DNA from 4 places in the Paenibacillus sp. CMM36 genome. Region 3 is predicted to be linked to each of the others. Evidence: predicted binding sites of a transcription regulator. Region 3 holds the regulator's gene; each other region holds the start of a gene.

Region 1 (7,586 bases), on a different contig from region 3:
AAGTTCTAAAATATATCAAGCCGTATTCCTCCATGCAGCTTCTTGCAGGCCAGGAATACGGCTTTTTGGCGCACACCCCAGCTGTAAGTCGATTGCCTGATCGAAATGAAAAGGAGCTGCTATGACCCAAAATGGGGCAGCTCCATATAATGAAAATTGCGGGCTATGAACGTTTTTTACGCAGAAAAATCGGTTTGAGTCCAATAAAGCCGATGGCGGCGAGAATTAAATTTACCCAAGGTGAGATCCTGAATACTGGCAGTACACTGCGCAGCGCTAGTCCGGCGACAAGAATCACGACAACTAAAACAACATACATCAAGATGGATTTAAGATTCATCTGGGGCTTTACGGGGGCGGGGTTTGGATGTTGTATCTCCTCGCCTTCTTCGGGACGATCCATAAAATTCATCAGGGCTTCAACGAGTAGAATGGCTCCTGCGGCGATGATGATAAGGGTGGATAGGCTGATTTCTTCAAAGGGTTTGAGATCTCCGCCTGTAAAGGTGACAAACCATCCGATAATCGCCTGTGTCAAAAAAAACATGGACAAGGCAACCCATGCAATAAGCGTATAATTTTTTGCTTTATTCATTGCTTCCTCCTGCTTTATGAGCGTATTCCAAGCTGATGGAACCGCCATTTCGTAACAAAGACAGTATACGTGAGGAAGCGTCGGATGGCAAAAGACTTTATCTATAGCATGTATATTACCGTTGCATTCTCCTCAAACTGGATAGAGGGTGAGCACGTGGAGCAACCTGAATATAAACGTTGAGAGGATGTGGCATCATGAAACTGGAGAACCAGGCAGATTATTTAGTCCAAAAACGACTGGGAAACGCTTCGAATGGGAATAGCGGGGCGGCCTCGTCTACAAATGTGAGTCACCGGAGCGTTCAAGGAACATCTCCAACGTACCGTATAGTGGACGATATCGAAGTGGCTGAGGATACAGAATTTGCAGGTGAGCTAGGTGCACAGAACTACCGCAGCCTGTGGCATGAGGATGAACATAACGGCGACTCTTGTAAACTGCAGTGGGAAGGACGAACGGAGACCCACCAAATGTTCAGGAACAGCTACGAATAACGAATGTCACTTTAAATGTAGTGGATTCCCTCACATAAGTGTAGTATAGCGTTCTCCGGAATCGCATCGGGGAGCGCTATTTGTTTACTTTTTTAACGATGTGAACTGACAGGTTGACAAGGAAGCAGGGCGATGATAGACTGACTTTACTATAAAACTTATTAAACTTATCGGAATTAAAGTGAATAAATATCCTGGATGGATATTCCACGTTACTATATGAGTTCGAATTCATAAATGTGTAGTGAAGCTTGAAACAGGGGGAATCAGGATGGAACGGCAAATTGGAATTCGTTTTGAACATGAAGAGCTGGCCGCAACAATTCATTATCCAAACCGTACAAATGAGGGAGAGCGTCAGAGACGAGTTCCCCTCGTTGTTATATGTCACGGTTTTGTAGGCAATCGTATCGGCGTAGATCGATTATTCGTCAAGACTGCGCGTGAACTGGCCGAAGGGGGATATTTTGTCCTGCGCTTTGATTTTGCCGGTTGTGGGGAGAGCACAGGTGAATACGGCAAGCAGGGGCTTGAGTCCATGATTAATCAGACACGTACCGTATTGGATTACGCCGTCAATTGTGCGGACATTGACCCGACCAAGGTGACGCTGATCGGTCACAGTCTGGGGGGCGCGGTTGCTCTTCTCACAGCCGTACGGGACAAGAGAGTACAAAATCTGGTCCTTTGGTCAGCAGTGGGCTATCCGTTCAATGACATCGTCAAAATTACGGAGCGAAGCGTGTACGATGAGTCTGTTAAAACTGGTCATGCCGATTATTTGGGCTATAAGTTTACGCCTGCTTACTTTGAGTCGTTAGCTCAATTTCAGCCGTTCCAGGAGGCCGTTAAATTTAACGGGGATGTGCTCGTCATTCATGGAACCTCGGATGATATTATTCCTGTCGATTATGCATTTCTGTTTCAAAAGATATTCTGGATGCGTCCAGAGGGACGCTGTGATAAAGAGATTATTTTCCAGGGAGATCACACTTTCTCGTCAGGTAAAGAGCGGCAACGGCTCATTGATCGGACGCTTGAATGGCTGGATGAACAGGAAAATATTCAACGTGATTGGCAGCACTGGATGATCTGATTTCAGTGTGTAACGGATTGTATTGGAAATTGCGCCTCCGCCGGAGTAAAATGGAAGAGTAACACTATACTGGCGTGTGGAGGTTGGCAGCGATGACATTACCCTCAATTTTTGTTGCGCATGGTTCACCGACACTGGCTGTAGAAAATAACGCATATACCAGCTTTCTTGCAAAGCTGGGCGCGAGCCTGCCCCGACCCAAAGGAATTGTCATTTTTTCCGCGCATTGGGATAGCCCCGATCAATGTATTGGCGCGGATGATCAGCATGCAGCGTTGCACGATTTCTATGGCTTTCCTGAAGAAATGTACTCAATCGATTACCCTGCACCAGGCGATCCAAAGCTGTATGAGGAGATAGAGCATCTGTTCAGTCAGCATAACTTGTTCCACCAGCCGGTTCGGAACCGGGGACTGGATCATGGAGCATGGGTGGTTTTGCGGCATATATATCCTGATGCGGACATACCGGTCGTACCGTTATCTATTGATTCTCGGCGCGCTCCTCAAGAGCAATACGAGATTGGACGGATGCTGGCGCCGTTGCGAGAACAAGGGATTTTGATTATCGGTAGCGGCGGATTGGTCCACAACTTGCGGACACTCAAGCAGACGAGTGAGCCAGCCGATTGGGCCGTTCAATATGATGACTGGATTGCACAGCAGCTTCAAGACTGGAATTTACGTCACTTATTCCAATATGACAAGAAGGCTCCATATGCCAAACAAGCGGTACCTTCTTATGGAATAGAGCATTTTTCACCTTTGTTTTATGCGATGGGGGCTGCGGATCAGGAGCGCTCCGCGCATAAGCTTTTTCAGTCGTATGTCCTTGGCTCGCTGAGTCTCAATTGTTGGGCTTTTGGTCAAGAAAGTGATACGTAAATGTAAAAAAGAACTTCCGAATCCACATGCTGTGTGGGAATGGAAGTTCTTTTGTGTTTTTTGCGTCTTCGATTAATTAGAAGGCACGTTCTTTTTTAGCCAAGTGGATACCTGCGAAGTACGTTGATCTCCATTTTGATCCAACAGTGTCATAAATGCTTTCAGCTTTTGAATATAGGTGCTCTTCGAATCCATATTACGTTGAACGAACCATTGATACCCTTTTTTGGCATACGGATGAATCTTCCCGGTATCATGATCGAATAATGGCGTATTGTTCGTGCCGTAGAAAGTATAGAAAAAGTACAGATCGTGCAATTTTTTTATAGCTTGTGTACGATTGGAATGTGGATATTGGTTTAAAAACAATTCCTGTGCCAGCACTCGTCCGGCTAACTGTTGATAGCCGATACGGAGCGCGGCATCTTTGGTAGCAGCCTGTCCGGATTCCATCGACATGATGTCAATATAGCTGCGGATATCTGCCGTGGTGTGCTTCCCGAATACTTTATATTTTTCATAGTTGATGATTGGGTAATACATGCCTTCTGCGGTTTCAAGTTTGTAGCCGGCATCTCTTGTTTGAGTTAGCAACTTTTTCAGGTTCGCATCGCTTGTACGGCTGATTACATTTGTGAACGAATCACCGGGTTTATAGATTTGATTTATTTTGGTTTGAACAGAGGTCGGGTATAGGGTCTGTGCATAGGAATCCAATTGCTGGTTCTGTGCATTTTCCAGATGAAGCACCATGAGGGTAGCTTGAGAAGCTGGAATGGATTGAATATGCTTTTGCAAATAAGTGAATGCCTGAGATAGCTTGCCGGGTTGGCCTAGTAGCTGCTCGAAGGTCTTGGAGATATGTTGTACACTTTCTGCCTGAGATGTCGTAGTAGACGTCGCCGCTTGGGCTGATGCCGTATATCCCGATCCCATAGTCTGCACTGTGAAAGTTACTGCTGCGAGCATGAGATAGGCTTTGGTGATTTTTTTCATGATATAACCCTCCATTACGTTCTTTGATGTAACTGTAGTGTATAGGGTAAATGTATCGTGAGCATTCCATGTTGTATCCAACTTGTAAACGTTTGGGGAGGATAATGAATCCGATAAAAGAGTCCGAGTTAGGAGGAGCTAAAATCCTCCTTGTGAGCATAACAGCGCAAAAAAAATAACCATTATCCCGGAGGATAACGGTTATTTGGGGGATGTTTAAGCTATTTTTCGACTAGGGTCCGCTGGAAAGGTATCTTTATTTTTACCAAACAGTCCACGCAGGAAGGGCAGTACCCAACGGTCAAAGCCAATTCTTCCGGCATTTGCGCCAGCAACTACGAGGAAGATTTCAAACAGCAGGTAGATTGCATTGGTGCTTACTGTACCCGAGAACAGGAACGAGAAGTTCATAACCATGGCCATCAAAGCAGCCAGTGTAGTCAATGTACCGAGAAGCAGGCCAACCCCGACCAAGAACTCACCCAACGGGATCAGGACGTTGAACAAACCTACATTCGGCAGGGCAAAGGCTTCGAGGAACGATCCCCACCAGCCTTGTACAGCGGGATGGTCTCCACCTGTTTTAGCAATGGCCCCCGAGATAAATCCGCCTGCATCGAATCCACCTGTCAGCTTTTCAAGTCCGTGAGTCATCCATTCATAACCTAGATAAACCCGTACGACAGTCAGCAACCACATTGCGACTTTGTTCTCACGTAACCAGCTATTAAACATTCAAACCACTCCTCTTTCTTAATCTATAATGTTGGTTGTATTTCATTTTGTTGGGATGATCATCTTTGCTACACCTTTATTGTAGTAGGTTCAGTTACAGTTATTTGTGATAAAAATCACAAAGTATGAATATTTTTAAAATTTTAATGTCTTCAGATAAGTATTCTATAGAGAGGTCATGCTTCAATCAAGACAAAAACAGGAAATAAAGCTTATAATGAGAAAAATAACGAAGTGGAGGGATGAACTTGTCCGGGCCCATTTCCCAACGAAATCATTGGTTGCGTGTAATGGCCTCAGCTCTGTTATGCATGACGCTGATGTCTTGTTCTGCTATGTCCAATACGGGAGATACTGAACCCGTTCCTCAACCGACCAAGCATAAAACAGAGAAGGAGGCGCTTGAACCGCCGAAGGAGCAGTCTACTCCGGCATTTACAGCTCCGCTTACCGGTCTTCCGGTGGAGCAGCCAGTTTTGGAGCGACCGCTCGCTGTCATGATTAACAATGCTCCAGCAGCACGTCCGCAGGCAGGACTTAGTCAGGCAGATATGGTATATGAAGTTCTTGCAGAAGGCGGAATTACCCGTCTGGTCGCTTTTTTCCAAAGTCATGGCGGAGATGTAAAGGTTGGTCCGGTCCGTAGCATTCGTCCGTATTTGATTGAGCTGGGCGAAACTTATGGTGCGTTGCCGATACACGCAGGGGGAAGCACAGATGCCTATGCGATTTTACAGCAGCAGCGGAAGGAACATTTAGATGAGATTTCAAATGGAGGGGCATACTTCTGGCGAAGCAAAGATCGTCGTCCTCCGCATAATCTATACACGGACGTGAATAGACTGCGCAAAGGAAGCGATAGTAAAGGGTATGCTACGCATACGGACGTTCCAGTATATACTTACCTTAAATCCGGCGAAACCCCAGTTATGGTGGACGAGACTGCAACATCTTTACAAATCCGGTTTTTGCTTAAAAGCTACCGGGTATCTTATACCTATGATCCAGCGGATCAACAATATAAGCGTTTTGTGAACGAAAAGTCACATGTGGATCAAAATAATAACCAACAGCTCTCAGCAGCCAATGTCATTGTGATGAGCACCAGGCATCGAACGTTGGATGATGTAGGCAGATTAAGTGTTGAACTGGACGGCAGCGGAGAGGCCATGGTGTTTCAACAAGGACAGTTAATACAGGCTGAGTGGCAACATACGCCAGGTGATGCGATTCGTTTTATGAAGAATGGGGTTGAAATTCCGTTAACGCCAGGTACATCCTATATACATGTGGTGCCTGCAGATACACCACTAAAGGAACATGTAACCATAGAAGTGAATTAGAAAACGAATTACACCTTTTTAGGAAAAAATTGTCGGATAATGAGCTTATATGTCGGGCACTGTATACGTATATCATGAAATTTGCTTTTACAAACATTACAAAAACATTGATGAGTGTGATAAGATAGCAAAGGTTGTCTATTGCAGTCGAAACAGGTTGCGGATATTTTCGTAAAGGGGTAATCGTTATGAGATTGAAGAAAAAGGATATATTCTTCGAGACGTTGGAAAATATGGCAGATACGATCGTGCAAGCAGCCGATTATTTTGCCCAACATACTTCAAATCTTCAAGATGTGACTTTGTTTACAAATGAAATGAAGAAGTATGAAAATAAGTGTGATGATTACACACACACGATTATTACTGAACTGAACAAGACCTTCATTACGCCGTTGGAACGCGACGACATCATGGAACTGACAACAACCATGGATGATGTGTTGGACGGTCTTGAAGCGACGGCTTCCCGTTTTTATATGTACAACATTACGGAGCCGGACGAGTATATTGTGCAGTTCGCTGATATTCTGCGTCAATCAGCTTACGAAATTCAGAAAGCTGTACATCTGCTTTCACAGAAAAAATTGCTGGCCATTCGTGAATACACTATTCGTCTGAATGATTTGGAAAATCAGGGGGATGAATTGTTGCGTATTTGCATCAAAAACCTGTTTGCAACTGTAACTGACCCTATTGAACTGATTAAACGCAAAGAATTGTACGAACGCCTTGAAACGACAACGGATTCATGCGAGGATGTTGCAAATATGCTGGAATCCATCATTATGCGTAACTCGTAAGGAGTCCTTTTACATGGATACAAGTTTACTGGTATTGGGTATTGTTATTTTTCTTGCTCTGGCATTTGATTTTATTAATGGGTTTCATGATACGGCGAACGCGATTGCAACTTCGGTATCGACCCGTGCATTGACCCCGCGACGTGCGATTATTATGGCTGCGGTCATGAACTTTCTCGGGGCAATATTGTTTACAGGGGTTGCGAAGACGATTGGTGGAAGTGTGGCTGATCCAACCAAGCTTACGAATGGAATTGATATCGTCATTGCGACGCTGATCGCTGCGATTATCTGGAACCTCTTAACCTGGTGGTTCGGTATTCCTTCATCCTCTTCTCATGCATTGATTGGTGCATTGGCTGGAGCGGTGTATGTAGGTGCAGGATCGGAAAAATTAAACTGGAGCGGCTTCATCGGGATTGTCGAAGGACTTATTTTCTCCCCGTTGATTGCTTTTGTTGTCGGTTACATCGTGATGATGATTTTAAAATACATCTTCGCTCATCGTAGTCCGCATACGGTGAACAAAGGGTTCCGTACAATGCAGGTCATTACAGCAGCGCTTCAGTCGTTCACGCATGGTACGAATGATGCTCAAAAGGCGATGGGGATTATTACATTCGCACTCGTTTCGTCG
Region 2 (7,586 bases), on a different contig from region 3:
CTATTATCCGTTACTCTCATATCGTCCGTTCCCTCCTTCCGACATCCCCGTCAGCAATCGGTAATATGCCCCCTTACGGGCAATCAATTGCTGATGGGAACCTACTTCTTCCAGACGACCTTGATTCATCATCCAGACACAGTCCATATCTGGCATCCAATGTAGCCGGTGGGTGGCAAGAAACACTCTTTTGTGTTTCAAAACCGATAAAATCGTCTGTTTTAGCTCCCACTCTGTCTCAATATCCAGATGCGCCGTAGGCTCATCCAATAAAATGACCGGACGGTTACTGAGCAACGCCCGCGCCAATGCAATCCGCTGCGCCTGTCCTCCGCTCAACGTCCTACCCGCTTCACCAATGGACTCATTCATTCCACCCGGAAGACCGTCTACCAGTTCACGCAGTCCAACCGCGTCAACCGCCCACTCCACCTGCTGGTTGGATGCCTCCGGTTCATAAAAACGAATATTATCTGCCAGAGAAGCGCTAAACAGGTATGAATGCTGTGGAATATACGCAATATGCCGTTGCCATTCAGCTTTTGCATCCCCAGCCAATCTGCATCCATTCAGGAGCAGTTCGCCCGAAGTGGGATCAGCAAAACCGCCAAGCAGGCTAAGCAGCGTCGTTTTACCTGCACCGCTAGCTCCAACGATGCCGATCATGTTCATGTGCGGTTCAACATTGGCAGACACATGTTCAAGCCGAGCCGAACCGTCTTCATTAAGGAGGCACACATCGGACAGCTCAAGAATGTCCTGTCCCGTGATGTCCAATCCTTTATCGTTAGCTGCCTGTTTATTCGGCTCGGTCGCGTCATCTTCTTTACTGAGAATGGAGCGGATTGCTCCCCAAGCCTCCTTACCATCCAGTGAAGCATGATAGTCTGATCCCAACTGGCGTATGGGCATAAAATATTCTGGGGCCAGAATAAGCACCGCAAGCGCTGCCTCCAAACCCACCGAGCCACTAATCAGGCGCAAACCCAAGCCTACCGCAACAAAAGCGACCGATAGCATACTAAAAAAATCGAGGGCAAATGAGGAAAGAAACGCTACCCGCAGCGTGCGCATTGTTGCCGTGCGGTATTGGTCGCTGACCTTCCCAACCGTTTCCCCATGCTCTTGGCTACGACCCAAAAACCTTAGTGTCTGAAGTCCACGCAGCGAATCCGTGAAATGATGAGATAACAGACGATAGGAACGCCACTGCTTGTCTGCCTGCTTCCGCGCTGCCAAGCCGAGCAAAATAAAGAAGCCTACCAGGATCGGCATCGTAGTCGTCAAAATCACACCTGAAATGACATCCAATGTGAAAACATACACAAGTACAAGTATAGTGACAGCCATCATGTCAATCATTCGAGGAATGGACAGTTCCAAATACGTGCGAAAACGATCCATGCCGTCCAGCGCCAGCGTCACCAACTTGCCGCTACCTTCCTGCGCTGCAAAACCCGGCCCCCGTTCGAACAAACGTGCAAGCAGACGCTCCCGTAAGGAAGCGCCTGAAGCTTCAGCAAAACGGCCTGCTGTCCGGCGTTGCAGCCAGATCGCCGTATGCCTCGTTGCAAAAGCAGCGAAAAACAACGCCAGCGACGGCCAAGCCATCACCAGCGGATTTTGTTCAAACAAAATCGTAACAGCCTTTGCCAAGAAGACTGCTTGTGCAATCACCGCGGCCCCCTGGAGCAGGGAAAGGGCAGCCAGTAGCAGCATCACTGGCCGAATGCCCTTTAATTCAAACCATGCCTTATCCATTAGTATTCCAAATGATCCTTCTCACTGAGACGCTTATGGAAAACAAAATAGCTCCACGCCTGATAAGCCAGCACAAAGGGTAAAAGCGTTGCTGCAACAATCGTCATGGCTTTCAGGGTGTAATGACTGGAGCTTGCATTATAAATCGTCAAATCAAAAGCACTGTTAATCGAGCTCACCATAAATCTTGGGAACAAACCGACGAATAACGAAACGAAGGTCAGCAAAATCACTGCACCTGTCATCCCGAAGGCCCATCCTTCACGGCGCTGCTTCAGGAAGTACCACGTCAGCACATAGGCGACAATTCCGACTGCTACCGCAGCATACATAAAGGGACCGCGACGCGCAAATAAATCCGTTGCAAAATAAGTCCATACCACCATGCCCGCAAGTAAAATGCCCAATACCGGAAGAAATTTGGATGCCATCACGCGAGCACGATCCCGTACTTCTCCAATCGTCCGCAGAGAAATAAACGTCAGTCCGTGCATTAGGCACATTCCGACCACTGTCAGTCCAATCCATACGGTATATCCATTGAATACATCGGAAAATCCAGCTTTCAAATCCATGTTTTGCTGAATAGGTACACCTTTCACCAAAGCCGCAAAAGCCATACCGAACAGCATCGGCGGTAGAAAGCTGCCAATCAGAATGCAGGCATCCCACGTTCCTGTCCACCATTTTCCTTCAGCCTTTCCGCGGAACTCAAAAGAAACTCCACGCAAGATCAAACCTAGCAAAATAAACACAAATACGAGATAATATCCGCTGAACATAGTCGCATAAAAATGCGGAAAAGCGGCAAACATTGCACCTGCTGCTGTAATCAGCCACACTTCGTTGGCATCCCAGAATGGACCAATCGTATTGATCATCAAACGTTTTTGTTGGTCGTTACGCGGCACCAATCCTGTGGCCATTCCTACGCCAAAATCAAAGCCCTCCAGAAAAAAGAAGCCGGTAAACAGCACAGCGATCAATAAGAACCATAAATCATTTAGCGACAATGGTGTCACCCCCTTGAGCAAAAGGATCATGAATTACCGTTTGCTGATGTGGCTCAATATCTGGACCTTTACGAGCCGTACGGTAAAACAGAAACGCCAGCACACCTGTTAAAATTAAATACAATGTAGTAAATGAGATGAACGAGAATAGCACTTCTCCTGCCACAACGGTAGGCGAAACAGAATCTTTCGTTTGAAGCAAACCAAATACCGTCCACGGTTGGCGACCTATTTCAGTCATGATCCAACCTGAAGTATTCCCAATGAATGGAAGGGATATCCCCCATATCATCAGACGGAAGAACCAGCGATGTGAACCTTCCAGCTTTTTACGGAACGTCAGGTAAGCCCCGTATAAGGCGAGTGCAATCATGCCACATCCAGCCGCAATCATAATGCGGAAGCTCCAAAACGTGGTACGTACTGGCGGGATATAATCGCCCGGACCATACGTTTTTTCATATTGGGCTTGCAGCTCATTCATACCAGGCACAGAGCCGGTAAATTTACTATAGGATAGAAAACTCAAAGCAAAAGGAACTTTAATCTCAAAGGTATTTCCCTTGTTTCCAGGATCAATCCATGCGATAACGGTCCAAGGAGCGGGGTCACCACTGTTCTCCCATAATCCCTCACTGGCAGCCATCTTCATCGGTTGTGTTTTCACCAAATATTGAGCCTGTCCATGACCAAACAAAGGAATAGCAATGGCACTGATTAAGGCAACAATAATACTCAATTTAAAAGAAGGTTTAAAAAAGTCCATATTCTTTTTGTGCATCAGCTTCCATGCACTGATACCCGCGATCAGAAATGCTCCTGTCGCAAAAGCAGCAAACAATGTATGTGGGAATTCCCATAACAGTTGTTCATTCGTTAGCAGAGCAGCAAAATCTTTCATTTCTGCACGTCCATTTTGAATCTCATATCCTACTGGACGCTGCATGAATGAATTAGCAGCTAGAATCCACAATGCCGATAACATCGTACCGATAGATACCAACCACATACAGATTAAATGGACCGTTTTGGACAATCTTTCCCAACCGAATACCCATAATCCGATAAAGGTCGATTCCAGGAAAAATGCAAGCAGCGCTTCAATCGCCAGCGGCGTACCAAATACATCACCCACAAAACGGGAAAAGTCCGACCAGTTCATCCCGAACTGAAATTCTTGCAAAATCCCGGTGACTACGCCCAGTGCAAAGTTAATCAGCAGAAACGTTCCCCAGAATTGAGCCATTTTCTTGTACAAGTCATTTTTCTTAATAACATACATAGTCTCCATAATTGCCACCAATAACGACAATCCAATGGAGATCGGCACATAAACAAAGTGAAGAATCGTTGTGGTTGCAAACTGCAACCGTGCCAAATCCAATACGTCCATGATGTTGCTCCTCCCCCTGTACTTCTCTTAACATTGATTTATAGTGTCTGTAATCTGAAGTCTTCTACATTTGTGACAGTATTCACATTCTTACATATGCAGCGGTCACCTTTTAGAAAATGACTCACTCAACTACCTTCACCATGGTGTCATGATCCGGCTTCAGATTATCCCCATTATATAGAATAAATTTAAATGAAATAGAATCGAAAATGTGAACATCGTGTCAAAGCTGTGTCATAACGATGGCGATTTGATGAAAACAGCCTAAATCCCATAATAAATGTGACATTTCCTATTGATCTATCTTTTTTCATCATGCAAAAAAAGCCTCTCTTCGTTCGGAGGTTGTACCTCCGACATCTGCAAGAGAGACTTCATAGCGTTATACCTAGGATTCTATCAACAGCCATCTGTTCCTCCGTTCTTTTGAACCCGATTTCGATAGGAGGAAGGTGACATTCCAGCATACTTTTTAAATTTACTATGAAAATAATCTGCGTTCGCATACCCTACGCGTTCCGCCACCTGGTGTACCTTAATTCCTTGTGCAAGCAACTCCCTTGCTCGCTCAATCCTCACCTTATCCAGGTAGGCATTAAAGGCCTCGCCAGTATGACTTTTGAACAATTTGCCCAAATAGCCACTATTGTAATTAAACATATCTGCCAGTAACTCCAATCGCAAATTTTCATCATAATGACTATGAATAAAGTCAATCATTTGTTTCATGATGATGTCCTTGCCACCGGGATCAGTCTGTCCAATCCATTGCAACACATGCTCCAGCGAGTGATCCACCAGCTCGCCCAATGTGGAATAAGCATATACATCGGTTATAAAGCTGGAGTGCTCCTCCAGCACGGTTCGGCTGTGATCCTGTCCGGCTGCATACTTGTTCAACGCCAGTGTGAATGTTTGGGCGAACGCCGCCTTGATTGCGGATTCTGTACGATAAATCCGTGGAAATTGGCCTTCCATTTCCTTAATGACACGGGTTGCAGCTTCACTATTAGCCATATCTAGCGCATAGTACAGCTTTTCTGCATAACGTAGGGGATCATCTGTGGCACTATCAGACGTTCCACTCATTTCAGTCTCGACTGTCTCCAATTTGTGTAGGTCTCCGGAAAGCATGACTCTTTCTGCCCGGAACAAAAACGTACGCTCTAACAATCGTAGTGCCTGCTCAAAAGATCTGGGAATGTCGCTAAGACTGGCTACAGGATCACCGGCAGCCACATAAATTTCCGTAGCCCACGCCTTTAGCTCCTGTCGCCAAGCAGCTAGTAACTGAACAGCATCTCTCTCCGTTTTTAACGTGGCGGGAAGCAAAAGACCCATATATATTCCAGCCTCAAACACGATACCTCTGCCTTGCTCATGGCACATTTCTGTTAGTCGCTGCTTTGCTGCCGACTGCCGGGCTTGCCGATCCCAGTCAGGTATACGTAAATCCAGCAGAATAACCTGATAGCTACTCCAGTCCAAGTCTGGTAACGCTGGCTGTTGTCCATATTTTCCGTTACCGCTTTGATGTTCAGCCTGCTTGGATGCTCTGTGCAGAGAATCGCTGCTTTCTACAGCATTACGAGTATACTCTCGATGAACCGGAAACAATAGAGCTTCGATCCAATTACGCTCATGAGAAGGCGGACTTCCCCATTTGCCGACTTCTTTCTCATCCTCAATGTTTTGCCGTACCCGCTTCAACTCTGTCGTCATTTCTTCCTCATCAACTGGCTTCAGTAGATAGCCATCTACTCCGAAGCCCATGGCTTGCCGTGCATAATCAAAGTCTGCATATCCGCTTAATATGAGAAAATGATACGGCTCCCCGTTCTTTTCACGTATACTACGTATAACCTCCAGTCCACTCATCCCGGGCATACGAATATCTACAATGACTAGCTCCGGCCGATGCTCTCCGAACTTATCCAGAGCCTCGCGTCCATTCCCTGCCGTATCGACAATACGGAAGCCACAATCCCCCCAGTCAATAATGGAGGACAATCCTTCACGAATCGCTGGCTCGTCATCTACAATCATCGCTTTATACATTCGACTCTTCCTCCCTTGGTATGGAAAAGTATACGGTTGTTCCTACTTGTAATGCGCTTTCAATATGCAATCCATAACGTTCACCATACATCAATGTCAGACGTTGATGTACATTACGCAGGCCAATACTGCTCCCTTCTGGCTCATCCGTCCCCCTGATCCGAGCTAGCAGACGGGTCAGTTGCCCAGCTTCCATGCCGATCCCGTCATCTTCTACTTTAATTTTCAACTTTCTTTGTTCTATTGCAATATTTACCTTCACGGTAACCGGCTCTTCCTTATTTTCCAGTCCATGAATGACCGCATTTTCCACCAGCGGTTGTATGATTAAGGGAGGAATCGACATGTCCGTCGCATCTTCTTCCAAATTCACTTCATAGATCAAGCGATTTCCAAATCTGAACTGCTGAATTTGCAAATAGGATCGCACCATATCCAGCTCCTGTAGTACCGTCGTTTTACCACTGCCAATCTCCAGATTCCGGCGCATCAGCCTGCCAAGCAAACGCACCGTCGTTGCAATTTCCGCTTCCCCATTCAGATGTGCTTTCATTCGAATAGATTCTAATGCATTAAACAGAAAGTGTGGATTAATTTGGCTGGCCATCATTTTTAACTTGATATCCTTTTGTGACAATTCCAGCCTGTTGTTGTGCTCACTCGTCTCATAGACCTGCGCCATGAGTTGGCGAATACTACTCACCATATAGTTGAAACGGCGGGATAAATCCCCGATCTCGTCCCTTCCCTCCACACTCGATACCACATGAAAATCGCCCGCGGCTACCTTACCCAGCTCATAGCTCAACCGCTGAAGGCGTTTGGTAATCAGCCAGGAAATGATGGTGATCAGAATCAGTGCCATAATCAGCACTGCAAGGACACATAAAGCACCAATCAGACTGATTCGATTGGCTCCCTGTACAATATGCTCCGTTGAAAACACTGAAATAATCGTAAATCCGCTCACACTGGAGGCGGGCAGCAGCTCATCCACAATGATGTTGGAGGGTATTCCGTTGATTTTCGCTTCATATATCCCCTTACCCGCACGCTGGACATCAAAGCCCAAATGTAAATCGCCCAACGTCTGCCCCACCGACTGCGGGCGAGTAGCTGCGACCACAATCCCGTTACGATCCGTAATCAATGTTTCAAAAGGCTCCTTGCTCAGCATATGATTCAACTCGGTCTGACTCAGCGATATCATCAGAATTCCCTTGGTATTGTATTCAGGAAATGGAATTTGCCGTATCAGGCTCAGGCGATTAACCGGATTATCTTCCTTATCCTGAATGTAAAACCAGTTAATCGCCGTCCCCTTCAATGCCGTCTGGAACCACTGTTGCCGCTCAATG
Region 3 (7,586 bases):
GTAACCTGACGGTAAATGAACCATCCCCCAAATAGCAGCAAAGCTGCCAAAACTGCCGCCACAACGATAGGAACTGCACGCAATTTCAAACAACATCCTCCTCTCAAAATGTAAAACTCAGAAGAAACGGGACGAATGTCAACAAACAACCAAATTGCATGATCTTACAGTGATCAGCAATTCTTTTTTCTATCATTTTTGTCTATCACTTATAAAATATAGTATATCATAACGTATATCTAAAATCGAAGGCAATGTGTGGAGGAGTTGTGATGAGGCAAAATCTTTGGTTATGGTGGAGGTGGGACGCTGCGTGTAGGATTTGATCTTACGATCGCTGTTGCCCGCCATAAAGATGAATTTTCCTTAGGAGAGAAGTTGGGTAGGTAAAGATGCTTCGCTGGCATTCAGCTCATCTTTACGGCATAGCAAGACTAAAAGACGTAAATACGAATTTCATCGCATTTACGTCTTTTTCTTGAGCTTTTAATCATTTACTAGTCATTCATTCCACATCTGCTGATCCTCAACCAGCTCAGTTATTGGGCAAAGTATACTTTACCCCCGTCGCTCCCCCATCTGAAAAACGGTAAAAGGCATAGTAATGATGGCTTCCATCATCGTAAAACAGCTGCCACACATATTCGCCATTGAACACACTCGGCTGGAGGCTTACAATTTTTACACCTGGAAGCTGCTGCTGAATTAGCGACGTCATTTTTTGCTCGTCGACTCCGTTCTTCAGCAGCTCGGTATGAACACCGCTATTATCTGCGGCAGGTACGTTAGGTTGTCCCTCCACTTTTTGAAAAGGAACCCATACCATTATATTTTCATTCTGTGCATTTTTCCCTTGAACCACCCAATATACCTGATCCCACACAGACTTCCATGTTTGAGTCGTGCTAACCAGACCACCTGATTGCTTGGCCTTAATGATAGCGGCATTTTTCTCAGCCACCTGGTCTTGAGTAACATAGGAATAATACCAGAAAATGCTGACCAGGATCAGTATCACGGCCAAAATGGCGACCGCTATCCATTTTTTCTTATTTTTCAAACCCGTGCTTCCTCTCTAAGGGGATGTGACACCTGAATTAGCGCGACAGCAGCCCTTCAAAGGCGGCTTGTGCCTCATGTTTGATACGTTCCTCGTCCATAGTCAGGCATTCGCCGTTTTTCACAACCTGACGACCGTCTACCCACACATGAGCCACGTCCTTGGCGCTTGCAGAGTATACCGCATGGGAAATAAGATCTGTACGCGGCAAGAAATGTGCCTGATTCAGATCCAACGCGATAAAGTCAGCCTTGTTGCCTGCTGCCAACGCTCCTACTTCTTTTAAACCAATCGACTTTGCACCGTATTCTGTTGCCAGACGCAGCGCTTCACTTGCAGGAACTGCCGTAGGGTCACCGGATACACCCTTGTGAATAAGTGCTGCCAGACGCATTTCCTCGAACATATCCAGGTTATTATTGCTGGCAGGACCATCCGTTCCGAGAGAAACCGTAACCCCTGCACGCAGCAATTCAGGCACTCTTGCCACACCACTTGCCAGCTTCAAGTTGCTGCCAGGATTGTGGGAAACCGCTACACCACGTTCTGCCAGTAAAGCTATTTCTTCGTCGTTCAAATGAACGCCATGGGCAACAAGCGAAGGACGGGAGAAAAAGCCAAGCTTATCCAAGTGTGCAACCGGACGCAAACCGTAGTCGCGTACGTTTTGCTCTACTTCGGCGATCGTCTCAGACATGTGCGTATGCAGTGGCAAGTCCAGATCATGCGCAGCTTGTACGAATTTTTCAATAAACGCAGGTGGACATGTATATGGCGCATGCGGTGACATCATCGTTGTAATACGGCCGTCTGCTTTACCGTGCCAGTTACGCGCAAAAGTCACGGCCTCTGCCAGCTTGATTCGCTGTTCTTCCTCCGAACATAGTCCAATTGCTCCACGCATCAGACTTGCACGAATACCTGACTCTTCAGCCACACGAGCCACCTCATCCATATGATCGTACATATCGAGGAAGGTTGTTGTTCCACCTTTCAGCATTTCCAGCACAGACAAGGACGTACCCCAGTACACGTCTGTAGATGTAAACTTGGCTTCCATAGGCCACATTTTTTCCTGAAGCCATACTTGAAGTGCCAAATCATCTCCATGCCCACGCAGTAGAGACATCGCCGCATGACCATGAGTATTGATCAGACCAGGTAAAAACAATAGCCCTTTACCATCGATCGCTTCCGTCTCTTCCTCACCCGCAGGCAAGGTTTCGCCAATATAAGTAATACGACTATCCTCCACAATCATAAAACCATGGACTACCCCTGCTTCTGGTCCATTTACGGCAAAAGATCCGTTTTTAATCATCCATTTATTCACTGTCATATTGTGCTTCTTCCTTTCCGTCCTCCAAATAATAAGCGAGGCTAAGCAAATCAGTTGTAAAGTCTGTGGCATGAATCCGAATGTTGGCTGGTGCCTTGAGAGTAGTCGGTGCAAAGTTCAGGATCGCTCCAATTCCGCTATCAATAAGCCTATCAGCCACGTGCTGTGCTTCAAAATCAGGTACGGTAATAATCCCGATTCGAATGTTTTTTTCTTTCACAGTCGCTTCCAGTTCATCCATCGGTTGCACGACCAATGTATTGATCTTGGTTCCTACCTTATCCGGAAACGCATCAAATACCGCCACAATCTTCATATTGTCTTTTAAATAAGCGTTATAATTCGAAAGGGCTTGCCCCAGATTACCCGCTCCGACCAATACTACATTAATTTGTTGGTCGATTTTCAGGATATGGCGTATTTTCTCAATGAGATAAGAAACATCATAACCGATACCCTTCCGACCAAAATCTCCAAAATAAGCAAGATCTTTACGGATTTGGGCCGGGTTCAAATCTAGCCTCTGTCCCAGCTCTTGAGAAGAGACCGTAGCCACCTCCCGTTTGTGCAGTGCATTCAGATAACGTAAATATACGGGTAACCTCCGTACGACAGCCTCTGAAATTTTATCTGATTTCATACTTGCTCCCCCTAATTGTAACGAACATACTTATGTCCGTCCGTTATGCCTCTGTCTCCGGGGCGGATTGGAGCCATTCGGCGATGCGGGGCACCATTTGCTCCGATGGCATATGCTCCATTTTTGGTCCCGGTAACGAGTACAAAAAGTGCTTTCCGTAATAGGATTCAATCACACGCGTATCATAAACGATAACGACCCCGTGGTCGTTCGCTGTACGTACCAACCGACCAAATCCCTGTTTGAAGCGAATGACCGCTTGCGGTACAGACAGCTTCATAAATGGATTCTTCTTCTGCTGCTGGAGCAGTTCGCTTTTTGCCTCCAGCAGCGGGTGATTCGGCGGTTGAAACGGCAAGCGAACAATGGCTAGACAAGTCAGAGCCTTCCCCGGAATATCGACGCCTTCCCAGAAACTGCTGGTCCCCAGCAATACAGAAGCTTTCGCTTCCTGAAACCGGCGGGTTAGCTTGCTGCGACTTCCACTGTCCACACCTTGTCCCAGCACAGTAATTTCGCTGGATGCTAAGGCCTCTTTGAGCGGCTCATACACTTGCCGGAGCATCCGATAGGACGTAAACAGAACGAGCATTCTCCCACGTGTCGCCTGAGCAGTCGCTCCTAGAGAGCTAACGAGCATATCTACAAAATGCGCATCTCCTACACTGCCCTTCACACTTGGGAAATCCCGTGGAATAACCAGCAACACCTGATCCCTGTAATTAAAGGGTGACGGGAGCTGCGAAGTCATCAGCCGCTCTTGATCTGCGGCCTCCTGTAAGCCGAGCTGATCGATCATGTACTGAAACGACTTATCTACCGACAAGGTAGCAGAAGTCAGAATAATGCTTCTTTTTTTGTCAAAAAACATTTCTTTCAACTGGCGGCTCACATCGACGGGTACCGCATAAAATTGCAATGATTTACTACGGAATTGCCCGCTTGCCTCGAGCCAGTATACGGTTGTTTCATCATCGAGTCGGATAAAAAAGCGCAAATTTTCTCGAATCCCCGCCAAATCCTTGAGCAGACCCGTGATATCTGTAATAAGGCTATCCGCCGCATAATCGTCATGTTCTTCCTTGACGTCCAGCATCAGCTTGTCGCCCTTGCGCAAAATTTCGCTCATCGTTACATATAGCTGATTTTCCAAAGCTCCCGCCTGATCCCACTTTGCAGGCTTGGCCGAAGGTTTGAGACGGGAAGAAAACTGTCCTGTTTCACCCGGTGTCGCATCACTTCGCTCCGGCAACATGCCAAACAGCTTGTCGCTTAGCAGGTCCCAAGTTTCCTTCACCTCTAACACGAGCGGATACAGCTGGTCGATAGTTGAGGCCCAATCTGCCGACTTCTCGTGCCCCGATTTCGCCAACTGTTGACGAAGTGAAGGCAGTTGTCCATTCTTGCTGTCTTTGAACAGTCGCGTCAGTGTATGCACGAGTGTGAAATATTTCATATGCATACCTAGGTGTTTACCAGCTACTTCCTCCAGGTGATGGGCTTCATCTATCACCAGATGTTCATAGCTAGGCAATAACTGATGACTGGCTTTGACGTCTGTGAACAACTTAGAGTGATTCGTAATAACAACATCCGCTATTCCTGCTTCATGGCGTGCACGATGATAATAACATTTGCGGAACCATGGGCAGGAACGACCAAGACAGGACTCTGAATCACTCGCCACCGTTTCCCAGAAATCCCCTCCACGGTTGCTCAGATTCAGTTCTTCATCATCACCGGTTTCTGTTAGCGTCAACCAGACGATCATCTGAGCCGCTGTAATTAAATCTTCCTTCGGTGTAGCGAAGTCTCTTCTGTTTATTTTATGTTCAAACTTACGCAGACACAAATAATGTCCCCGACCCTTGAAAATAGCAGCCCGGAACGGAAACGGAATCACCTTGGTCAGCATCGGAATGTCGCGCTCGCGTAATTGCTCCTGCAGGTTGATCGTATGTGTACTCACCATAACGCGCTGTCCCTTTTTCACACTGTGATACAGCGATGGGAGCAAATAACCCAGAGACTTCCCTGTTCCTGTACCTGCTTCAATCAGCAGATGCTTGTCTTCACTCAGTGCCTGATTCACACCCTCAATCATCTGTATCTGCGCCTCGCGCTCCTCATATTGACTCAAGGATGAACGCAAATTGTCCCGCACATCATCCATGTACTCCTCAAAGGTAACACCTGACAGTGGATTCGGGTCATCTTCTCTACGCGGAGCAGCTAGCTCCGTCCAATCTTCCACTTTTAGCGCAAGCTGACGAAAAAACTGATATCCCTCCAAATCCTGAATAGGATCAAGCTCTTTCTCTTCACGCACCCCATCAAGAAACCATCCAAGGTCACTGTCTTCCTCTGCAAACAAATCACTAAGCCGCTGTATCGTTATCAGAGGTAATGCTTGAAGCTCACCCAGACACTTTAAAAACACCTCGGCCGTAGCCAATGCGTCGCTGTCTGCTTGGTGAGGGCGATCATGTGCCAGCCCGAACTCAGAAGACACAAAACCCAACTGATACGAAGATAGTGATGGAAACATAATTTTCAGAAAATCCATTGTATCCAAGATTCTTCCGCTAAATGGCAAGTATCCGCACCGATCCAGAGCGTTTTGCAAAAAATTAAAATCAAACGCCACATTATGACCGACCAGTACAACATCGTCCAGCATAGGCACAAGCTCCATCATCATTTCTTCAAGTGCAGGTGCATCCTTCACGTCATCGTCTGTAATTCCGGTCAATCCAGTGATAAAAGGTGGAATAGATCTGCCAGGGTTCACATAAGAGCCGTAAACACGGGAAATGCTGTTATCATGATCTATAATTGCAAGTCCGACTTGAATGATGTCATCCGCGGACTGGGTGCCTGTCGTTTCAAAATCCAATACCGCAAATTTCATTCGGGCTTAATCCTTTCTTATGACACTTACAAAAATAATAACTCCGTATATTAGCATAGCAGAAGATCGCGTGTTTGGAAATTAAGACAGCCAAAAAAGACGATGCATACGCCGCCTCAGGAGGTGGGCATGCATCGTCTTACTCGGTGTCTGACAACTACATCCAGGTCATTATGGAGCTGTCGTATCGAAGCTTTTCGGTACCGGACAAACAGGCTTCCATATTGTGCAGCGGCTCGGGTAACGCAGGATCGAACTGATGTGCGAGAGCAAAACATTTTTGCGCCTCCTCTACGTCAGCCTGCTTTGCCAACAGACAGCCTAGCGCATTATAGATGACCGCTTTTAGTCCTGCCTGCTCAGTCAGGTCCAGCACCTTCTGAAAATGGTATACAGCTTCTGCTGGATCATCTAGTTGAAAATAGGCCATTCCCATATACATGCGACTCTGCCAACTGTTCGGAAAATGCTGTAGTACCTGCTCAAATTGTTGGATCGCCTCAGGGTACATAAGTAATCGATAATACCCTTGCCCCCGACTAAAAGCCGGCAGCTCTTTTTCAGGCAGCTCCGTGTCAGACATATCGGTCTCCGCGGAAAAGCCGGCCGCACGCAGGCACACCATTTTTTCCTCAAAGGCCAGCCACTCATCCATAATTCCGTCACTCATTCTCCGCAGCAGACTCCAGTGCTGTAGCAGCTCCTGCCTGCGGGAGCCCTGGGCTGATGGGTAATGCTTCACGATATCATCTAACATGCTGTTCATTTCTGCGAATACATGCTGGAACATGTGCATCCCGCCCTTATGAAAGATGGATTAATACACTCACATTTTTCGCTTAAAAGACGGGTTTCATCCGCACTCCCATTCATTACATGATCGTCGCATGTACTTCTTTGTTCATCGTTTGGGCTGGTTTATTATGTTCATCAACAAATACCACTGTTGGTTTGTATGTTTTGGCCTCTTCATTTGACATGGAAGCATAGGAAATAATAATGACTGTATCACCAGGCTGCACCAAACGAGCTGCCGCACCGTTGAGACAGATCACACCGCTCCCACGCGGTCCGGGGATAACATAGGTTTCCAGTCGAGCTCCATTGTTATTGTTTACAATTTGAACCTTTTCATTCTCCAACAGATCCGATGTCTCCATGAGATCTTCATCTATAGTGATACTCCCCACATAGTTCAGGTTAGCTTCCGTAACCGTAGCGCGGTGAATTTTGGATTTCATCATAGTTCTAAACATGGGAAAGCACCTCCGCCTTCTGTATTCTTATATTGTCAATCAGTCGGGTACTGCCAAATTTCACAGCTAGCGCTACGATGATGTCTTCCTGAACATCACATAGCCGCTGCTCGGGAAGAAGGGGCTCCAGACCAGGAAAAGTTAAAATTTCAATGTAATCAATGTCTGCTAAAGGAGAGGAAGTAATGGTGGACTCCACCATTTGATGTAACTGACGAATCGTAATTGTGTTTGTTACAATATCTTCGCTCACTTCTTGCACCTTACGCAGTGACTGGGACAGCACCAATGCCTGCTCGCGCTGTTCTGCACTTAAATACACGTTACGGGAGCTGAGGGCTAAACCATCCGCCTCTCTGACGATGGGACAAGGTACGATA
Region 4 (7,586 bases), on a different contig from region 3:
TGCCGTCCCAATGCCTTTGCGATGATAAGCTGGATGTACAGCTATATTTATTTCGAGTACATGACAATTACTAGCCAACAGCGTTGGAGGACGAAATCCAATATACCCGCAGAGTACTTCCTGTTCGATGGCGACCAGTTGAGAGCCTGGAGGCGTATTACGCAGAAACTCCCCGCGCGACTTCCAGGACAGCGAGGCGGGAGCCGTGCGTTCATTCCATACCAATTCATCCAGCGCAATCAGATCAGGAGCATCCTTCATCTCCGAATGACGTATCGTCAAGAGTTGACTTGTAAACAATTCCTTTCAATCCTTCCTGTGAAGGCTTTCCTGAAGTAATAACTACAATCATCCGTCACTTATTGTACCATAATTACAGCATAATACTGCATTTTTATTAGGACTTAAGAACTGGGAACATCCGCCTTGGACGTCATAGTATTCAAAGTATCCGAATGATACCGGAAACGGTTCAACCAGCTGTGCAGGACGAAAAACAGGATCGACAACACCGCTACGCCTGATGCCAGCCAAAGTGTAGGCGGTAACCCACCACCATCATACAACTTCCCCATAATATAAGGCCCCATTACCCGTCCGGCTGCGCCAATGCCCCCCACAAGCCCAATGTAAAAGGGTGCACCCCGACCTCCATGATCAGACAGGAATGCTGGAACCGCAGGTGCAATCAGCATTTCTCCCAGGGTCGCCAGAACCATAGCGAATATCATTCCAGTATAGTTCTGTGTGCCCAGCATGACAATATAAGCCGCCAAATAAAATCCTCCGGCCCATGTCATTTGCGTTGAAGCGTGATGAGCGTACAGTCGTTTTATCCAAAAAATAATGGGTTGTGCGGCAAAAATAAGGATACCATTCAGTGTCCATAGTAACCCATACATCGTTTTAGGCAAGCCCTGCTCAATAATATGGGGAGACACTCCTGTATTCCAGATCGAATTGCCGAACCATAAAAAAAGCGAGCCTAATCCCACAAAGAGATACAGCCTGGTATCACGAAACAGCAATCGAGCTGGGATTTCCTCTCTTTTCTTCACAGACTTGCTGAGCTGAACTTCTCCCTCTTCCCGATCCACCCTACTTAGATAAGACCAGAAGAATCCGGCAAATACCGCAGAAGTCACCCCGTTCATCACAAAGCTGAGCTGATAGGAAAGGTCCGCCAGAACGCCACTCAATCCCGTACCCACTGCAACCCCAATATTGTTAGCGACATAAATAATATTAAACAGCTCTCCACGGCGGTCAGCGAAACGAAAGCCTACAAACGCCTGAATCGCTGGCACAGATACGACATTAAAAAAACCGATAAAACCCATCATGATGACAAACGCTACCCAATGACCACTGGTAAATGGAAGCGCGAGAAGTCCCAGCGCGTTCATTGCCAGTGAGCCAACAATCAATTTCTTGGCTCCAATTCGGTGATAGAGGGCGCCACCCAGCACTTGACCAAAAATTCCGCCCAGAGACTGCACTAAAATGGCAATCCCTGCATCTCCCATACTACGGTTCAGTTCGTCAAATACGTACATGCTAACCAACGGCCACATTAGGGAACTTCCAGCAGAATTAATCAGGCTGGCAACGAGAAACACTTTCACTTCTTTCGGATAAGACTCCAACCATTTCATATCTTTTGTTTCTCCTTTTGCATCTGACGCCATAAAAGGCATAATCTCATTGGCGCTTCACATTCACCACCGTTGAGAAGAAAGTAGCCCCCTGTCCCATATCCGACAGGCGATCAGAGGTTAACACATTGGCACGCTGTCTGTGTCCTTTGCCTTTCCACCATAATCCCTGGCTAATCACTGTACCGGGCAACATCAGATCGGTGACTTTGGCTTTCAGCTCATACGTCCCACGATCATTCCATACGGTAACCGGTTCCCCATCCGTGATGCCTCTTGTCTGAGCATCCTCCGGGTGAATTTGTAGTAAAGGCTCCCGCTCCAGCCGCTGATGCTTGGGTAAGTTAGCAAAAGTAGAATTCAGAAAATTATGGTTTGGCGGTGAAATAAACATTAATGGAAACCGCTCGTCCGCTTGCGGTCGATGCTCTCCATCATACCCTTCAATCAGCGGCACATAAGAAGGCATCGCAGGCAGACCTGCTTGTTTCATTTTTTCCGAATATAGCTCAATCTTGCCTGAAGGCGTGGTTAAACGATCCAAATAAGTGGCCTTTGGCGTCATATCAAGCTTTACAAAAGGTGACTTCTTTAAGGCTTCCAAGGTCACACCGTTGAGATAAGGGTTCGTTGGATTATCAAGCGCGCCTGCGATCATCTCCTCTTCACTTTCCGTAAAGGCAGCTTCGTCAAAGCCCATAGCCCGTCCAAGCAGGCTAAACAGCTCATAATTGCTTTTGCTTTCCCCGAGTGGAGCAATGACGGGTTCCTGCATCTGGACATAGTGATGCCAGTAGGATTTATATAGGTCTGTACCTTCAAAGGAAGACGCTGCAGGCAGCACAATATCAGCATAACGGGCCGTATCTGTAAGAAACAGGTCATGAACGACTGTGAACAAATCCTCTCGTTCAAATCCTTTAGTCACCCGTTCCGAATCGGGGGCTACAACTACCGGATTACTGCAATATACGAATAACGCCTTAATCGGCTGTTCCTTCTGTAGCAGCGCTTCTCCGATCCGGTTCATGTTAATCATCCGGGCATCCGGGTTCTGTCGCAGATCAGGACGCTCCAGATGGGCGCTGTTAATCTTGGCATAAGCGCCGTTGGAGCGTGACGCTCCCCCGCCGTGCTTCAGCCATTGTCCAGTGAGCGCAGGCAAGCATGTAACCGCACGTACGTTCATACCGCCATTATCATGATGCTGAAGCCCATTACCGATATTGATATACGCTGCTCTCGCAGTTCCGTACATTTCCGCCAAACGGATAATATCCGCTTCCGGCACGCCGGTAATCCGCGAAACTCGCTCTGGTGTATATGTCTTAACATGCTCGCGCAGTTCCTCATGACCTACTGTGTAGCGATGTAAAAATTCGTCGTCCGTCAGTCCTTGAGCGAACAGTACATTCATAACACCCAGCGCGAGCGCTGTATCCGTCCCCGGATATAACGGAATGAACCAATCCCCCCATTGCGCCGTCCGGTTACGATGAACGTCAATAACGACCACCTTAGCACCTTTTTTACGTGCTTTCTCAGCCAAAACGACCTGATGCATGTTGGTGCTAATGACATTACCACCCCACACAATAATGAGGTCTGCATCCTCCGTGTCCTCCGGGCTGGTGCCGCCCTTAAAACCCATAACGGACGCCCATCCTTCATTCCCAGCCACGCTGCAAATCGTCTGATCCAGTTGGCTTGAACCCAGCGCATTAAAAAATCGGCGATCCATTCCATCCACACTCAATACGCCCATATTGCCATAAAAGCTGTAGGGGAGAATAGATTCCGGTCCGTCCGTACGGATCAGCTCCTTGAACCGACCTGTAATGGTATTGACCGCCTCCTCCCAGCTAATTCGTTCAAACTTCCCTTCTCCTTTGGGGCCTATACGCTTCAACGGATAGAGCACCCGATCAGGATCATATACCCGCTCCGTCATATTGCGAACTTTGTTACAAATAGCCCCTTTGGTAATGGGATGATCTGGGTTTCCAGTCACCTTGATTATCTTTCCTTTTTCCTTGTGAAGCAGGAGCCCACACGTATCCGGGCAATCTAACGGGCATACAGCCGGAAAAATACCGTCCTGCTGCTCCGTCATCCGCTGTCCCCCTTGTAAGTCTTGTTGAAGCGTGGCCTCACGAGGCGCGCTATTGCGATGATCCATAGTGTTGATGCTCCTTTCCGTTACCGTTTCCAAAAATTACACTGATCTTATCATATCCACAGCTTTGGCCGATGGCAAGAGAAGGATTTTCCCACACAGCCGCTCTCCAAAATATTAAAAAAATCCGTCTGCTGCATAGAGCAAAACGGATTTTTTAAGAATTATAATTTTTTTCAACATCCTGTTTCATCATATCTTACTGAGGGTAAAAAAGATCAAGGCATCATGGACGAGAGCACACTCATCCTCCATGCCAAATCATGGACCACTCCCAAAAAAATCCGCCATGACAGGTTTCGTTCCCCCGGGCCTGTCATGGCGGATTTGCTTTGTTCATTGCTGTTTAAAGTACCGTGATTAGGTAGGATCAATCAACGGATTGGATGTGCAACCGAAGAAGTAGTTGGAGATTCATTCACTGGATGTGCGTTGGCTTGAGGCTTTTTCAGATAGGCCAACCAGTAGGCTCCAGCCACAAACAGGCTACCTCCTACCAAATTCCCCAGCCAGACCGGAATGAAGTTCATAACATAATCTGCCCATGAAAAGTGGCCTGCAAAAATAGCCGCCGGAATGAGAAACATATTGGCAACAACGTGCTGAAATCCAATAGCCACAAAGGCCATGGTCGGGAACCAAATCCCCATAATTTTGCCGCCAATGGAGTCTGTGCTATATGCCAACCATACAGCCAGTGCTACGAGCCAATTACATCCTATACCCGATATAAAAGACTGCAAAAAGCTTTCGTGTAGCTTATGTCCTGCCATATCCACCACTTTGTCCAGATAAGGGCCCGTTTCTGTTAAACCCAGCACATGCCCAAAGAAAAATGCAACGAATAACGCACCTGCAAAATTACTGAGCGTAATAATCGCCAAATTACGAAACATGACTCCTGTCTTAATCCGTCCTGCCCATCTCGCCAAAGGGACCGCCATCATATTGCCGGTCAGCAATTCTCCGCCTGCGATCAAAACTAATACCAGACCAATAGGGAACACCGCAGCTCCAATAAAGGTGGCAATGCTTCCCCATTCTTTAGGCGCACTTGCAATAACACGTATATCCAGCAAAAACCCGAGTGCAATAAATGCACCTGCCAAAAACCCCAGTACCACCGCCACAGTCCACGGGTTGTTCGCCTTGGCCACTCCTGTTTCCACCGTCTTTTCAGCAATTTGCCCCGGTTTATAGCTCGCCATATATCCCCGCTCCTTTAATATCTATTCACTAAAATATTCTTCTTTCATATTTTATTTAAAATCAGTGATTAAGTTTGTGAAAAAAATCACTTTCGTAACTATAAAAAAAACAGCCCCTGAAAAAAGGACTGTTTTTCTGTATTATTACATCTACTGCGCTACTACGCGCTTTACATTTAATTGTATTCTTCCTTTTCAACTGCTCTTAAGAACCAAAGAACTCCACCAAGGCCTACCATGGCCACGACTACAAGAAAAAGGATATAAAACAAACCCATAAGTTACTTCCCCCCTGATCCTTATGCTACTCTATATTGTACTATAAGGATTCATCCGTACGCCTCAGATTGTTGACAAACTTATGAACAATGTCACAGACAAATCTAATTATACAGTAACTGGGTTCCGTTCAGATATTGTAGGCAATGCTTGTAAACCTGCCGCGTTCAAGAAATTCCAAGGCTTGTTATAGTGCGGCTGGAAGAAGAAATCGACAAAGGCCAACTGGTCAATGGTCATATGGTTTTGAATGGCTACGGATAGCGTGTTAATGGATTGCGTCAAATCCACCTTCGACATAATTTGAGCACCCAGAATTCTCCGCGTCCCCTGTTCATATACCACTTTCAGTAACACTTTTTCGGAGGTTGGCATAAATTCAGGTCGGTAGCTGTCCTCAATGGTTACAGCTTCTACAGTCATGCCTTCATCTGTTGCCGCAGCTTCCGTCATGCCTGTTCCTGCGATATTGTCTTCGTAAATTTTGATACCCGAAGTTCCTTGGGTTCCCATGTAAGCAATGGTTGGTTGCACCAGATTACGTGCCACCAGCGTACCCATACGAACTGCGTTGGTTGCCAAAGGGATATAAGCCGTTTTGCCGGTCGGATTATAGCGAATTGCACAACTGTCGCCTGCTGCAAACACGTCCGGGCAACTACTTTGCATATAGTTATCCACAATGATCGCACCGTTAGGCAACATATCTACCTGACCTTTGAGCAGATCCGTTTGAGGTCGGAAACCGATGCAGAGAATAACAAGCTCTGTTTCATATTCTCCTTTAGAGGTCACGACTTTACTTACCTTACCGTTCGTACCCTCAAAACGACTCACCGTCTCGCCAAGTACCAGCTTAATGCCATGTTCCTTCAGGGAACTTTCAATCCGGTCTGTATACTCATGGTCCAAATACTTATTCAATATACGATCAGCACTGTCGATCAGCGTTACATTTTTACCATTCATTTGGAAAGCTTCTACCAATTCAACACCAATGTATCCAGCTCCCACGACTGTAATGTTCTGTACGTGCTGGGCTTTCTCAATGATATCATTGGAATGATTATAGTTTTTACAGAGCAAAATATGATCAAGTTCAATGCCTTCCAGCTTTGGAATAATGGGCCATGATCCCGTGGTCACAATTAGTTTATCAAATGTGTCTGTAAATTCCTCACCTGTTTGGAGATTACGGGCATGCAGCGACTTGCCAGCCGTATCCACACTCGTTACCTCATGAAGCATCTTGGTCACTACACCCAAGTCAGACAGTTGATCTGGAGACGAATAAAACAGGCCGTGCGGATCTTTGACGACACCACCTACGTACAGCGCAATACCACAAGATAAAAATGAAATATTATCATTACGCTCGTAAACGGTAATTTCTGCATCTGGATAACATTTAGCTGTGTTAACGATAGCTGCTGTGCCTGCGTGTGTACATCCGATAACTGCTACTTTCATGTTGAATTCCTCCTTGGTGTGTGGGCATAAACTGTATAATAATTGTGAATAGTTTCACGTAAACAGCTCGTTAGTGTTTGTGATTTATTTCACTTCATGCACTTATTATAGTGTGATATTTTTCACATTACAATAGCTTTTTGTGATATTCACAGTTTGTCCACATTTAAAAAAGAAAGGATATACGAGATCAACTGTTTGCTGAAATGTTTTTTTGCTCCATTCAGTTTCCCCTGTAGGCGGCCTGATTATGCCCATGGAATCGACTTTCACATGATGCTCCCACCTTAGACAAATGCACATGTAGAGAACAAAAAAAGGTCCGCTTCCCGGAGACATGCCGGAAATCAGACCTTTTTAAACATATATTTTGGAATGAAGGCAAAGCTACTATAGCAATTGCTCAATGGCTGCTTTCATCGCTTCTGGTGACTCCTTCGGTTCAAAACGACCCACAGGTACACCTTCACGATTCACAATGAATTTCGTGAAATTCCACTGAATTGTCCCATCTTCCTGTTCTCCAGGCTGTTGCTTTTTCAAATATTCAAACAGAGGCGCTGTATCCGGTCCATTGACGTCCACTTTGGCGAATACCGGGAAATTAACCCCGTAATTCAGTTGGCAAAATTCAGCCGCTTCCTCGCTGCTGCCCGGCTCCTGACCGCCAAATTGGTTGCAAGGAAAGCCTAATACAACTAATCCCCGATCCTTATATTCGTCATAAAGCTTTTGCAAATCCCCATATTGCGGGGTAAGTCCGCATTTACTGGCGGTATTCGCAATAACCAGCACCTT

Evidence for each region. Region 3 encodes Rex, which represses fermentation and respiration genes when NADH is low (regulators of the CRP and FNR family bind a similar motif). Its sites were predicted from a motif close to TTGTGAAATATTTCACAA; they were not measured.
Region 1: ACWA2B_RS20355 (DoxX family membrane protein) is a predicted target of Rex. The motif match lies at 4,908-4,925, and genes of this name have one in related genera.
Region 2: ACWA2B_RS17055 (cytochrome ubiquinol oxidase subunit I) is a predicted target of Rex. The motif match lies at 4,238-4,255, and genes of this name have one in related genera.
Region 4: ACWA2B_RS04955 (formate/nitrite transporter family protein) is a predicted target of Rex. The motif match lies at 5,114-5,131, and genes of this name have one in related genera.

The regions. Positions count from the first base shown of each region.
Region 1 covers NZ_JBSEDY010000011.1:156,629-164,214, reverse strand. Annotated here, with positions in the region: gene ACWA2B_RS20385 (ABC transporter substrate-binding protein) at 1-2, shown strand, start outside; gene ACWA2B_RS20380 (hypothetical protein) at 164-595, opposite strand; gene ACWA2B_RS20375 (hypothetical protein) at 793-1,092, shown strand; gene ACWA2B_RS20370 (alpha/beta hydrolase) at 1,364-2,188, shown strand; gene ACWA2B_RS20365 (dioxygenase family protein) at 2,281-3,072, shown strand; gene ACWA2B_RS20360 (hypothetical protein) at 3,145-4,068, opposite strand; gene ACWA2B_RS20355 (DoxX family membrane protein) at 4,285-4,803, opposite strand; gene ACWA2B_RS20350 (DUF3048 domain-containing protein) at 5,052-6,146, shown strand; gene ACWA2B_RS20345 (DUF47 domain-containing protein) at 6,335-6,949, shown strand; gene ACWA2B_RS20340 (inorganic phosphate transporter) at 6,963-7,586, shown strand, end outside.
Region 2 covers NZ_JBSEDY010000008.1:153,566-161,151, reverse strand. Annotated here, with positions in the region: gene cydC (thiol reductant ABC exporter subunit CydC) at 1-20, opposite strand, end outside; gene cydD (thiol reductant ABC exporter subunit CydD) at 4-1,761, opposite strand; gene cydB (cytochrome d ubiquinol oxidase subunit II) at 1,761-2,774, opposite strand; gene ACWA2B_RS17055 (cytochrome ubiquinol oxidase subunit I) at 2,761-4,167, opposite strand; gene ACWA2B_RS17050 (response regulator transcription factor) at 4,570-6,228, opposite strand; gene ACWA2B_RS17045 (cache domain-containing sensor histidine kinase) at 6,221-7,586, opposite strand, start outside.
Region 3 covers NZ_JBSEDY010000004.1:348,144-355,729, forward strand. Annotated here, with positions in the region: gene ACWA2B_RS11650 (hypothetical protein) at 1-89, opposite strand, end outside; gene ACWA2B_RS11655 (cell wall elongation regulator TseB-like domain-containing protein) at 536-1,060, opposite strand; gene ACWA2B_RS11660 (amidohydrolase) at 1,098-2,399, opposite strand; gene ACWA2B_RS11665 (redox-sensing transcriptional repressor Rex) at 2,386-3,039, opposite strand; gene dinG (ATP-dependent DNA helicase DinG) at 3,083-5,950, opposite strand; gene ACWA2B_RS11675 (tetratricopeptide repeat protein) at 6,108-6,740, opposite strand; gene panD (aspartate 1-decarboxylase) at 6,823-7,206, opposite strand; gene panC (pantoate--beta-alanine ligase) at 7,199-7,586, opposite strand, start outside.
Region 4 covers NZ_JBSEDY010000002.1:209,598-217,183, forward strand. Annotated here, with positions in the region: gene ACWA2B_RS04940 (GNAT family N-acetyltransferase) at 1-300, opposite strand, end outside; gene ACWA2B_RS04945 (MFS transporter) at 405-1,655, opposite strand; gene ACWA2B_RS04950 (molybdopterin-containing oxidoreductase family protein) at 1,702-3,834, opposite strand; gene ACWA2B_RS04955 (formate/nitrite transporter family protein) at 4,206-5,039, opposite strand; gene ACWA2B_RS04960 (FAD-dependent oxidoreductase) at 5,427-6,788, opposite strand; gene ACWA2B_RS04965 (glutathione peroxidase) at 7,179-7,586, opposite strand, start outside.